3 regions of the Mesorhizobium sp. L103C119B0 genome follow, and region 1 is predicted to be linked to each of the others. Evidence: predicted binding sites of a transcription regulator. Region 1 holds the regulator's gene; each other region holds the start of a gene.
The links. Region 1 encodes LexA, which represses DNA repair genes until DNA is damaged. Its sites were predicted from a motif close to TGTTCNNNNTGTGTTCNG; they were not measured.

Region 1 (4,167 bases):
TGCGTGCAGCAGCTTGTAGATGTTGATCGAGGTTGTGTCGCAGACCACCGTCTGCCCATCAGCCGCGCCGATCAGTCGCCCGAGCTGATCTCCGAGTTCCACCGGCATGTTGAACCAGCCGGCGGTGTTCCAGGCGCGAATGAGGTCGTGCGCCCATTCCTGCGTGGCGGCCTGCTGCAGTTCGCTGAAGACGACCGCTGACGCGGCGCCCAGGGAATTGCCGTCGAGATAAATCACGCCTTGCGGCAAGACAAAGCGTTCGCGCATGGAGCGCAGCGGATCGGCGGCATCCATTGCTTCGATTGTAGCGAGATCGGGTGTCGTGCTCATGATCCGGCGCCCCTCCATGGACAAACGCGCGCGGCGGAGCCTGCCGCCCAAACATGCCGGCGATCTTGAGTGGTCGCCCTTGAACTGTCAAACATTATATATAATTCACCCATTGAAAGGCTTTGATATATAATGATCCGCCGAGCGTTTATGTCTGATGGATCACGATGCTGGATGACGAGCAGACCTCGAAGACGGAAGCGGCCTATCGCCTGCTCAGGCGCGATATTCTTGCGACCCGGCTGGCGCCTGCCGCGCCGTTGAAGCTGAGCACGCTGCGCAACACCTACGGCATCGGCTGGACGCCGTTGCGCGAGGCGCTGTCGCGGCTGGAGGCGGAACGGCTTGTGACCGCCATCAGCAACCGCGGGTTTGCGGTCGCTCCCGTCTCTCGGGCGGAGCTCGAGGATTTGGCGCGTGCGCGGCTGGTGGTCGAACTGCCCCTGCTGGTGGAATCGATCGAGGAGGGCGACCGTGAGTGGGAAGACGCGGTCGTTGCCGCCCACTATCGTCTCTCACGGTGCGGGTCTGTTCTCGACGATCCATCGGATGATGCGGTCGACGCGTGGTACGAAAAACACGATGCCTTCCATGCGGCGCTGCTCAGTGCCGCGACATCCAGCTGGCTGCTGCGCTTCAATGCGACGATTTCCGACCAATTGCATCGCCATCACCGCTTTCTGGGTCTGGCCCCGACGCTGCGCGCCGCCGCCGGCCGCACGGATGGCCACCGGAAGGCCGTGGCGGCCCTGCGCGACGCCGTGGCGATCGAACACCATACCGCCCTGATGGAAGCGGCCCTCGATCGCGACGTCGAACGTGCGAAAACTCTGATGACCGCTCACATCGGCTACACGCTGCAGGTCTATGCCCAGAGTGAACCCGGCGCGGATGCTGCGCAGCCCCGTCCGAAAAGGAAGCGGCGATCGTAGCCGACGACGCAGGGCACTTTGTCTTCGTTTCACCCCGTTGCCGGCCAACGACTACGAGCGCCGCTCGCGGTGCCGAACGTCACGCTGAACAAAACGTCAACACATTCATTAAACTTTAAAAGGTTGCGGAACACAACTGGAACAGATAGTGTTTGTTCTGGGTTTGTTTTTTCTGATTCTGGTTTCAGAACCCCTGGGGGCCGCGATGCTGACGCGCAAACAACATGAGCTTCTGATGTTCATCCATGAACGCCTGAAGGAGAGCGGAATCCCGCCGTCCTTCGATGAGATGAAGGAAGCGCTTGACCTCGCCTCCAAGTCCGGCATCCACCGCCTGATCACGGCGCTTGAGGAGCGCGGTTTCATTCGCCGGCTGCCGAACCGGGCGCGCGCGCTGGAAGTGCTGCGGCTGCCCGACTCGATCGCACCAGGCCTCAATGCGGCGAGGAAGTTTTCGCCGAGCGTCATTCAGGGCAGTCTTGGTCAAACCGGCCAAGGGCAAGGCGGCCAAGGACAAGGCGCGTTGGGCCAAGGCGGTCTCGGCCGCCAGATCAAGCCGGGCTCGCCGTCGCGTTCGATGTCGGCCGGCAATGACGATGCCGTTTCCGCGATTTCAATCCCGGTTATGGGACGCATCGCCGCCGGCGTGCCGATCGACGCCATCCAGCATCAGACCCATTCGATCTCGGTGCCGCCCGATATGATCATGGGCGGCGAACACTACGCGCTCGAGGTCAAGGGCGATTCGATGATCGAGGCCGGCATTTTCGATGGCGACACGGTCATCATCCGCAATGCCGACACAGCCAGCCCCGGCGAGATCGTGGTGGCGTTGGTCGACGATGAGGAAGCGACCCTGAAACGCTTCCGCCGCAAGGGCGCCTCGATCGCCCTGGAAGCCGCCAACCCGGCCTACGAGACCCGCATTTTTGGACCGGACAGGGTGAAGGTGCAGGGCAAGCTTGTCGGATTGATCCGGCGCTACTGAGCCGGCTTGGGTTTGTACTTTTCACGCTGGTTGTAAGGCGGCAGGCCGCGCGCTTCGCGGGAGAAGCGGCGTTGCTCGTGCCAGGGGCGATACGGCTTGTCGACGGCGAAGCGGATGGTTGGCGCTGCAGCTGCCGATTGCGGATCGAAGAAGACGGCGGCGCTGCCGTCGCGGGCCAGCTGTTTCTTCGTCACGACCAGCACCAGCGGGTTGCGGCACGGATTGTAGGCGGTGGCGTCATCGATGACGATCAGGCTCGCGAAGGCACAGGCCGGCCGCGCCGTCTTGCGGTCTTTCGCAAGCGCTACAATGGCTCCGGAAGGGTGCCGGGCGATACAGAGATCGCCGGTGCAATAGAAGGGCGAGCCGGGCGGCAGATCGAGCGGATCGAGATCGAACCGCGTATCTGTTGCCTCGAAAATCTCAGGTGGGATAATGGTTTCGGCCCGCAGCGCCCGTTTCCAATTGTCCGTGGTGAATTCGTTGGAGCGTTCGCGGTTGAGGGCGAGTTCGCCGCCACCGATCGGCATGGCCACCAGATGCGCATCCTCGGATATGAGCACGTCGGGCGTAAGCACCTGCGGCACCGTCAACAGGCCGGCCAGCGCGAAAGGCACGGCCGCCAACCTGAGCCAGGTGGTGGCCATGGTGGCGATGACGAGGGCGACCGCCACCAACAGCACCGAGCGGATGGAGATCAGCCCGACGGCGTCGACCGGCGAGCGCTCGGAAATCCAGGCCGATATAGCGATCATCGCCATCAGACCCTTGCCCATCACATAGAGGAACGGCCCGTCGGCGCCGAACGGCATCGCCAGTGCGCTGAGCACGGCAAAAGGCATGACGATCAACGAAACAATCGGCATCACGGCCAGATTGGCGATCAGGCTGAGCGGCGACACACGCTGAAAATGCCAGATGGCGAACAGCAAGGTTGCACTGCCGGCGATGATCGAGGTCATGGCGAGGCCGCCCATGGCCAGCGCGAATTTTCGCGACAGGAAGCCGACGAAGGAGCGCTTTGCCGGCGGCGTTCTCACCTTGTCGGCGCGGTAATCGGCCCAGCCGGCATAGGCGCCGACAAGGGCGGCGGTGGCGGCAAACGACATCTGGAAGCTGGGACCGACCACCTCGTGCGGCGACACCAGGATGACGGCAATGGCGGAGATCGCCAGATTGCGCATGGTGAGTGCGGCGCGATCAAACAGCACGGCGACAAGCATGACCGCCAGCATGATGAAGCTGCGCTCGGCGGCAACCACGACGCCTGAAATAACGAGATAGGCGGCGATCGAGACAAGCGCTGCCGCGGCCGCATATTTCTTCACCGGCCGGCGCGAAGAGAAAACGGGAAACAGCGCAAAGGCGCCACGCAGCAACGCCATGATGGTGCCGGCAACCAGCGCCATGTGCAGGCCGGAGATGGAGATGATGTGGTAGATGCCGGTGCGCCGCATCGCTTCGTTGACCTCGTCCGGGATGCCAGCGCGCACCCCGACAATCAACGCCGCGGCAATCTCGCCTTCGGCGCCGCCGATCTTGCCCCTGATATGGTCGGCAATGTTTTCGCGCGCGTTCTCGATTGCCGAGGAGAGCCGCGCGGCCAGCGGCGGCGGTCCCTGCGTAGCAATGGTTTTCGGATTGCCGAGAAAGAAGCCGCTGCCGCCGATACCAGTGAAATAGCTGTCGAAGGAGAAATCGTAGCTCTCCGGCCGCACCGGACCGGTCGGCGGCAACAGCCTGGCATAGCCGGTGATCAGGGAGCCGGCGGTCATATCGGCGGGAACGGTCCGCGCCGAGAGCCTGACCCGCTCCGGGGCGTAGCGCAGCTTGGGGTAAGCGGTCGAAACCACGTCAAGCGTCAGCCTGATGCGCCCGCTCTCCATCTGTTCGAGACTGACGACGCGGCCGGTCAGC
Region 2 (4,167 bases), on a different contig from region 1:
ATGTCGATACCGGCCTGATCGGCAGGCATCAGGAAGCGCTGACCGCGGTCGCCCCGCCGCGCAGCGAGATCGTTGCCGCGGCGGCCCTTGCCGCGGCGGGCGCCGGTGCCTTGCCGCCGTCGAACGATCCGTGGTCGTCGCTTGCCGGCTATGCGCATTTCCACAGCGTTGCGCGCCGCACGCGCCTGCGCCATGGCGAGGACGATATACTGGCGCGTGTTTCAGTGCGGCCGGACGGGCGCTTCGAGGTGGCGCTGGACGCGCCCTATGACAGCGTCAATTCGCATGATCTTCGCGCCGCCCCTCGCGTTGCCCGCTGGCCAGGCCACGTCACCGTGTTCGAAGGCGCGGTCGGCTACAGTTTCCTCGTCCCGGATCCGCTGGCGCGCACCGACGAGGCGGCCGCCGCTTCCGGCAGCCTGCGCGCGCCGATGCCAGGCGTGGTCAAGCTGGTGCGCGCGGCAAAGGGCGAAAGGGTGATCAAGGGCCAGCCGCTGTTGATACTGGAAGCGATGAAGATGGAGCACACGATCGCCGCCAGCCATGACGGCGTGATCGCGGAAATCGCCACCGAGGGCGCGCAGGTCACCGACGGAACGGTGCTGGTGCGCTTCGTTGACGAGGCTGCATAGCCGAGGCTTGAACGAAAAATGGCCGGGACAAGCCCGGCCATTTCCTTGAGTACGCGGACGATTACTGCGGGATTGGCGCGTATTTGCCGTCATGCCACTGGTTGATGTCGTAGCTGGCGTTCTTCAGATCGCCCTTCTCATCAAAGGTCACGTCGCCGACCACGGTGCTGAAAGGCGTGCCGTTCTTCAGCGCTTCGGCTACCTTGACCGGATCGTCCGTTCCGGCGCGCTTGACGCCCTCTGCAAACGCCTGAACGACGGCGTAGGAGAACAGCGTAAAGCCTTCCGGCACGAAGCCGCCCGCCTTGATCTTGGCGATGGCCTCCTTGGCTTCCGGCTTGGCCTGCGGGTCCGACGGGAAGACGAACAGGGTGCCTTCACCGGCGGGGCCGGCGACCTGCCAGAATTCCGGCGAGGCGATCGAGTCCGGCATGATCAGCTGGAACTTGACGCTCTGCTCGGCCGACTGACGCAGGATAAGCCCGGCTTCCGGGTGATAGCCGCCGAAATAGACAACGTCGGCCTTGAGGTCCTTCAGCTTGGTGACGAGAGCCGAATAATCCTTCTCGCCGGCATTGATGCCTTCATAGTCGATCTCCTTGAGGCCACCGGCATTCATCGTCGCCTTCACGGCATCGGCAACGCCCTGACCGTAGGCGCTCTTGTCATGCAGGATAACGACATTCTTGCCGGCATATTTCTTGGCGATCCAGGGGCCAATGAAGGCGCCCTGCGCGTCGTCACGCGTATAGAGACGCATGATCGTCGGCCAGCCGGCCTTGGCGGCGGCATCGGTCAGCTCGGGATTTGAAGAGGCCGGGCTCATCATCAGCGCGCCGGCCTCGGCGTAGACGGCGGAAGCCGGGATGCTCGAACCTGAACAGGCATGGCCGTCAATAAACTTGACGCTGTTGGCAACGATCCGGTTGGCCACAGAAACCGCCTGCTTGGGATCGCACTGGTCGTCCTCGATGTCGAGCTTGATCATGGAGCCGTTGACACCGCCGGCGGCGTTGATCGCATCGGCGGCTGCCGTTGCGCCCTGCTTGAACTGATCGCCGATCGTGGCGAGCTGTCCGGTCATCGGGCCGACCACCGAAATGGTGATGTCATCGGCAAAGGCAACCGGCGCGCTCATCATCAGGCCAAATACGGCCGCGCTCAAAATACCCGTTTTTTTCATGGTGATAGAACTCCTCCCACACTCGCGCAGCCGCTCTGGCCGCGCTTCTTTCCGAAGGCGGGACAATTTCATCCTTCATTGGGCCTGTCTAGGCGCATCGGCGCCGCTCGATTGGGCCTCATCAACGCAAAAAGCCACGCCAGCCTGTTCCGGCCGGTCGTGGCTTTTAGCTCGTAGCAGTCCCCATGCGCCCCCGCGCCACGAAAACCTGCCCGCCGTCCCCATTGTGCACGATTGGACCGTGCCGGCCTGCCGCGTTCTTGTTCTTTCATGGTCGGCCGTCTTGTCGCGGCCTTGTCGTTTCACCGGTTCCGACCGTCTTTGCGGTCTTGATCCCGGGGCTTCCCTGTTTTCGATAATCTGCTCGCGATCTCAGTGCATCGTCATCCATTCGCGGGCTTCGCGCAGCGCCTTGGCGATCTCGACCTTGGACATTGCGGCCGACAGTTCCGAGCGCAGTTCCGCGGCGCGGACCGAGCCCTTGATGGCGGCGATGTTGAACCATTTGTGGGCGGCAACGACATCGGTCTCGCAATCGCGGCCGGTCGCATACATCATGCCCAGTTCGAAAAGAATGTCGGCCTGGGCAGTTGCCCCCATGGCGCCGAAGCCGGCTTCAAGCATTTCAAAACGTGCCATTTTAGTCCCCTGTCTGGCTCCCGAGAGCGGGCCTCTTCTGTCCCCCCGGTGTTCCCTGGGGAGCCGCTCGTTCGATGCTTCCGAGAATGAGGCCGAGCCTTGAATCCGTCGTTAAATGGCGTGCTTAATTTGGAGAAAACAAAGCTAAAACAAGAGGTAAACGCGGAAATTCGTTAAGGATACAAAGTCAGCAATCCCGCCGTTTCTCGACCGATTTGACGAAAATTTGCAAGGCGCCGATCAACACTCTGCTAACCACGCGAACCAAAGCCAACGCCTCGATCGTTTCATTTCCACGGGCTGCACTCTCCCGACCCTGCATGAAAATTGCGAAACCTTCCGTCGCGGCACGCTTTTGTTTTGCCGGGAGCTGGATTAGCTTACGTTTGCGTAAGGGGCAGAGAGGCGGCTGCCCATCTAAACCAGGGAGGACAGATATGTTTCGCAAAGTGAGCTTGGCCCTGGCGGCCGCCGTGATGATGGCTGGTGCGGCTTGGGCCGATCCGATCGAAGGCAATTGGAAGACACAAGCCGGCGACACAGCAGTTATCGGCGGCAGCGGTTCATTCTCCATCACCCTGAAGACCGGCAAATATGCCGGGAAGACCATCGGTTCGCTCAAGGCGGCCGGGGCCAACAAATATGCCGGCAACATCACCGATCCGGCAAACGACAAGACCTATTCGGGCAAGGCAACACTGTCGGGCACCTCGCTCAAAATGAGCGGCTGCGTGCTCGGCGGGCTGATCTGCAAGAGCCAGACCTGGCACAAGCTCTGATCTTGCTGCTTTGAGTTGACCAACGGGGCCTTCACAGGCCCCGTTTTCTTTTGCAGGACGGTCCGCGCCATAGCGACGACCGTGCCGTTTGCGGCGGCGCAAACCCGAACCGACGCTCTCTCTAAGACCTCGTCAATCACTTTGAACCGCAGATGAACGTCGGCATCAGCGCCGGTTCAGTCGCATCAGGGCATTTTGATGGCGTGTTCAAGGAGACACTACGCAAATGCTCGCTCGCCGCTTCACCATCGTCTGCCTGTTGATGAGCCTGTTCGGGATGCTCTTCGCCATCCTCGTGGCCGAATCCGGCCGTCCGGCCCGTTCCTGGGATGCAGCCAGTTCCTGCCAATTCGATTGCATGAACCATTTTCGCCCCTGAGACGACAAAGACATAGATCCAAACAGAAAAGCAAAAGCCATGAACCGCATCGCCATCAACGCCCTCCAGACCCTTCGGCTCCTGCCGCGGGCGGCGCTCGTTCTGGTCGTGCTGTCGGCGCCGGTCCTGGCCATGCCGATGATGCGGGCCAATGCCGACACGACGATCGACGCGCCGGCGACGAAGAAGCATGGCGTCGGCTTTGTCTTGCTGGTCAGTCTGCAGCGCGGCTAAGGTGTGCCGGTATTAAGGTGATGCCGGCCTGCAAGTGGCGGCCTTGGTGCCCACATGCTTCGAGTACGCTCCGCTCCGGTTCTCGAAGCCAACCAGTTTGGTCGCTTCGCGCCCGTCCTCGACTCCGGCTCAGCCTTACCTGAATCTCAGCACACCTTGGGCGTGGAGGAATAAATCGACCACTTGGCGGCCACCCTCCCCTCCCAAGTGCGGCCTCAAGTCTCTATATTGAGCCATGGAAAAGCGAATCTACCCACGAGCTATCGAATCGGTCGTCATGCCGGAGCCTTTCGGCAAGCAGAGCTTCGACGACGCCAAAAA
Region 3 (4,167 bases), on a different contig from region 1:
CCAGCGGGCTCGAGGCCACGACCTCGTGGCCCTCCTTGCGGAAATAGTCGAGGAATGTCGACCGGATCTCGTTCACGCCACTCATGACTGCTGCCTTTTCGCGAAAACCGCCGGCACGGCCGGCGGACACTGGTCTCTGCTTTTTAGAAAATCGACTTGGCCTTTTAGCGGGCACGCCCCACCCTGTCCAGAAACACGGAATTGGGCCAATCCGGCAACTGCCAAGCCGGCTTCACGCTGCCCAAAAACGAAAACCGCCGGCGCGAAGGCCGGCGGTTTGAAACGCAATACTAAAGAACTCGGTTACTTAAGCATCGGATAATAGACCGGATTTATGGCCGAACTCTGGCCGTACCCTACATGGCGCCGGATTCTTCCTCGAAGCCGTCGTCGCTTTCACCGCGCTCGGGGCCGCCATTTTCGAGAAACTTCTCGGCGATCAGCCCGGCATTCTGCCTGAGTGCCAGTTCGATCTCACGCGCCGTGTCGGGATTGTCGCGCAGGAACAGTTTGGCGTTTTCGCGACCTTGGCCGAGACGCTGCGAATTGTAGGAGAACCAGGCGCCCGACTTCTCGACCACGCCGGCCTTGACGCCGAGGTCGACCAGTTCGCCGGTCTTGGAGACGCCCTCGCCATACATGATGTCGAACTCGACCACCTTGAAGGGCGGCGCCAGCTTGTTCTTGACCACCTTGACCCGGGTCTGGTTGCCGACGACCTCGTCGCGGTCCTTGACCGAGCCGATGCGGCGGATGTCGAGGCGCACCGAAGCGTAGAATTTCAGCGCGTTGCCGCCGGTCGTGGTTTCGGGCGAACCGAACATGACGCCGATCTTCATGCGGATCTGGTTGATGAAGATGACCATGGTGTTGGAGCGCGAGATCGAGGCGGTCAGCTTGCGCAGCGCCTGGCTCATCAGACGCGCCTGGAGACCGGGCAGAGAATCGCCCATCTCGCCTTCGATTTCGGCGCGCGGCGTCAGCGCCGCCACCGAATCGACGACCAGCACGTCGATGGCGCCTGAACGCACCAGCGTGTCGCAGATTTCCAGTGCCTGCTCGCCGGTGTCCGGCTGCGAGATCAAGAGGTTTTCCAGATCGACGCCGAGCTTGCGGGCATAGACCGGATCGAGTGCGTGCTCGGCATCGACGAAGGCGCAGATACCGCCTTTCTTCTGGGCTTCGGCAACTGTGTGCAGCGCCAGTGTCGTCTTGCCCGAGCTTTCCGGCCCGTAGATCTCGACAATGCGGCCGCGCGGCAGGCCGCCGACGCCAAGCGCGATGTCGAGGCCCAGCGATCCGGTCGGCACGGTTTCGATCTCGACGACCTGCTCATTGGCGCCAAGCCGCATGATCGAGCCCTTGCCGAAGGCGCGCTCGATTTGCGACAGCGCCGCGTCCAGAGCCTTTGATTTGTCCACCGCTTTGTCCTCTACAAGCCGCAAAGAATTCTGAGCCATGATACATCACCCCTTGGTCGTCAATGAAGGCCGGACAATCCGTAATCCCTGCCCATTTTGTACTACTTTTGTTCTCGTTTGGCAAGAGGGGTCAAATTTTATCCGGATTTGTTCTTTTTTTGTCTCATGGTTTCGTTTCCGGATGTATCCACCATTGGGCCAGACGCGCCGGCTGTTTCGATCGGCCGAATCGCCGGCTTGCCTGCGAAGCTCCGCCGCACAGCCTAGCGCTTGTCTGGTTCGAATAACAAAGGTCATATCGCCGGCATGGTGAAATCAGCAAAGATACTGGCGGTGGGCGGCGCCCATATCGATCGCCGCGGCCAGGTGTCGGGCACGTACGTGCCCGCGGCGTCCAACCCCGGCACGATGCGCGAGGATGTCGGCGGCGGCGTATTCAACGCGCTGCGCAGCCTGGTGCGGCGCGGCGTCTCGGCCTCGCTTTTGTCGGTGCGCGGCGGCGATGCCTCGGCCGAGACGGTTGCGCGCGCCATCGCCGACTCCGGCATTGCCGACCTGTCGGCGGTTTTCCTCGACCGCACGACGCCGAGCTACACGGCGCTGATCGATCGCGACGGCGAGCTGATCACCGGCTTTGCCGATATGGCGCTCTACGATTTGGCGTTCCCCAAGCAGATCCGCCGCTCCAAGGTGCGCGAGGTGGTCGCCGAGGCCGATGCGGTGCTCTGCGACGCCAATCTGCCATCAACGGCGCTGGAGCGGCTGGTGGGGCTCGCCGCCGGCAAGCCGGTGTTCGCCATCGCCATTTCGCCGGCCAAGGTGGTGCGGCTGATACCGGTGCTGAAGGAACTCGCGCAGGTCTTCATGAACCGGCGCGAGGCCATGGTGCTGGCCGGCGTCGATGCCAATGCCACCGAGCGCGAGACCGTCGACGGACTGCGCTGCAGCGGCCTCACCAGTGGCGTGGTGACGGCGGGCGACGGCCCGGTGCTGGGATTCGACGAAGCCGGCGCCTTCTCTATCCTGCCGCCGGCGCCGAGAAAAGTCGCCGACGTCACCGGCGCCGGCGACGCGCTGGCCGGCGCCACCATCGCTGCCCTGCTGCGCGGCCTGGCATTGCGCCAAGCCCTCCGCGAAGGCGTTGCCGCGGCGACGCTCGCCATCGAAAGTTCGGATGCCGTGCCGGCCTTCACCGCCGCGATCTTCACCGAGGCACTGGCTCTTGTGCCCGACGCGCAGGAAATGGCATGAGGGCGGCCAATTGCCATTGCCGGAGCGCGACGTCCAAGCGGACGCGCGGATCTCCGGATCGGAGACCATCATGACACCGCAAAGCGCCCGCCCCTTCATCGACATCCACGCGCCCGTGGCCGAGGCGCTCGCCGCTGGCCGCCCGGTCGTGGCGCTGGAAAGCACCATCATCACCCATGGCATGCCTTACCCCGACAATGGCGCCATGGCCGCCAATGTCGAAAAGATCATCCTGGACAATGGCGCGGTGCCGGCGACGATCGCCGTGGTCGCCGGCCGCATCAAGATCGGACTGTCCGACGGCGAGCGCGAGTCGCTGGCCATGACCGGCGATGCCATGAAGCTGTCGCGCGCCGACCTCGGCTTTGCGGTCTCGCAAGGCCGCACCGGCGGCACCACGGTCGCCGCCACCATGATCGCCGCTGACATGGTCGGGATAAAGGTGTTCGCCACCGGCGGCATTGGCGGCGTCCACAAGGGCGCGGAAAAGAGCTTCGACATCTCGGCCGATCTCGACGAGTTGGCGCGCACGCCGGTCATCGTCGTCTCGGCCGGCGCCAAGGCGATCCTCGACATCGAAAAGACGCTTGAAGTGCTGGAGACGCGCGGCGTGCCGGTGATTGGCCATGGCTGCGAGACGATGCCGGCCTTCTGGTCGCGGCATTCGCCGTTCCGCGCGCCGCTGACCCTGCACAGACCGGAAGAGATCGCGCATTTCTACAAGACCAGGGCGGCACTTGGCCTGGTCGGCGGCATGCTGATCGCCAACCCGGTGCCGCAGGACGATGAAATTCCGGCCGACGAGATGGCCGGCTATATCGAGGCCGCGCAGAAGGCGGCGGAAGTGCAGAATGTGACCGGAAAGGCGGTGACGCCGTTCCTGTTGGGCAAAATCCTCGAACTGACCGGCGGCCGGAGCTTGAAGACCAACATCGCGCTGGTCGAGAACAATGCGCGGTTGGCGGCGAGGATTGCGACGGCGCTGTAGGATCGCCTACGTCGGCGGGACAGCACCCCCTCTGGCCTGCCGGCCATCTCCCCCGCAAGGAGGGAGATTAACAGCTTAGCCGCAGGCTCCCATTTTCAACGTTGGTGATTGGCGAAGGCCAATGTGACAACTGATCTCCCCCCTTGCGGGGGAGATGTCCGGCAGGACAGAGGGGGGTGGGAAGAAACGCGGCGGTCCCGGTTCACTTCCCCGCCCTTCGTCCCGCCTCATACGCCCGGCGCGCCCACACCCTCATCTCGTCAGGATCATCAAACGCGTCGTCGGGAATGCTCCAGTACGGCATCGCGACCAGCTTGCCGTGGCGGGTGCCGGTATAGGTCCATTGCTTGCAGCCGGCGGCTTCGAAGTCGGGCGCGCTTTGCTCGTCAGCCTTGAGCAGCAATTCGCCGCGCAGCACGATAGCGACGATGACGCCGTCGAAATAGATACCCTTGCCGCCGAACAGTTTTCGGATACTGACCGGGCCGAGGCCTTCGAACAGCTCTT

Region 2: X728_RS144445 (sel1 repeat family protein) is a predicted target of LexA. The motif match lies at 2,589-2,606, and genes of this name have one in related genera.
Region 3: recA (recombinase RecA) is a predicted target of LexA. The motif match lies at 1,519-1,536, and genes of this name have one in related genera.

Annotation. Positions count from the first base shown of each region.
Region 1 covers NZ_AYXE01000011.1:120,706-124,872, reverse strand. Annotated here, with positions in the region: gene kynU (kynureninase) at 1-330, opposite strand, end outside; gene X728_RS147515 (GntR family transcriptional regulator) at 498-1,262, shown strand; gene lexA (transcriptional repressor LexA) at 1,468-2,250, shown strand; gene X728_RS147525 (ComEC/Rec2 family competence protein) at 2,244-4,167, opposite strand, start outside.
Region 2 covers NZ_AYXE01000014.1:206,345-210,511, reverse strand. Annotated here, with positions in the region: gene X728_RS144435 (acetyl/propionyl/methylcrotonyl-CoA carboxylase subunit alpha) at 1-632, shown strand, start outside; gene X728_RS144440 (ABC transporter substrate-binding protein) at 694-1,815, opposite strand; gene X728_RS144445 (sel1 repeat family protein) at 2,188-2,454, opposite strand; gene X728_RS144450 (DUF2147 domain-containing protein) at 2,892-3,233, shown strand; gene X728_RS1000000170495 (hypothetical protein) at 3,370-3,600, opposite strand; gene X728_RS144455 (hypothetical protein) at 3,652-3,846, shown strand; gene X728_RS144460 (AMP nucleosidase) at 4,124-4,167, shown strand, end outside.
Region 3 covers NZ_AYXE01000006.1:82,939-87,105, forward strand. Annotated here, with positions in the region: partial or broken gene alaS (alanine--tRNA ligase) at 1-85, opposite strand, end outside; gene recA (recombinase RecA) at 357-1,460, opposite strand; gene X728_RS155455 (carbohydrate kinase family protein) at 1,728-2,672, shown strand; gene X728_RS155450 (pseudouridine-5'-phosphate glycosidase) at 2,743-3,660, shown strand; gene X728_RS155445 (TfoX/Sxy family protein) at 3,863-4,167, opposite strand, start outside.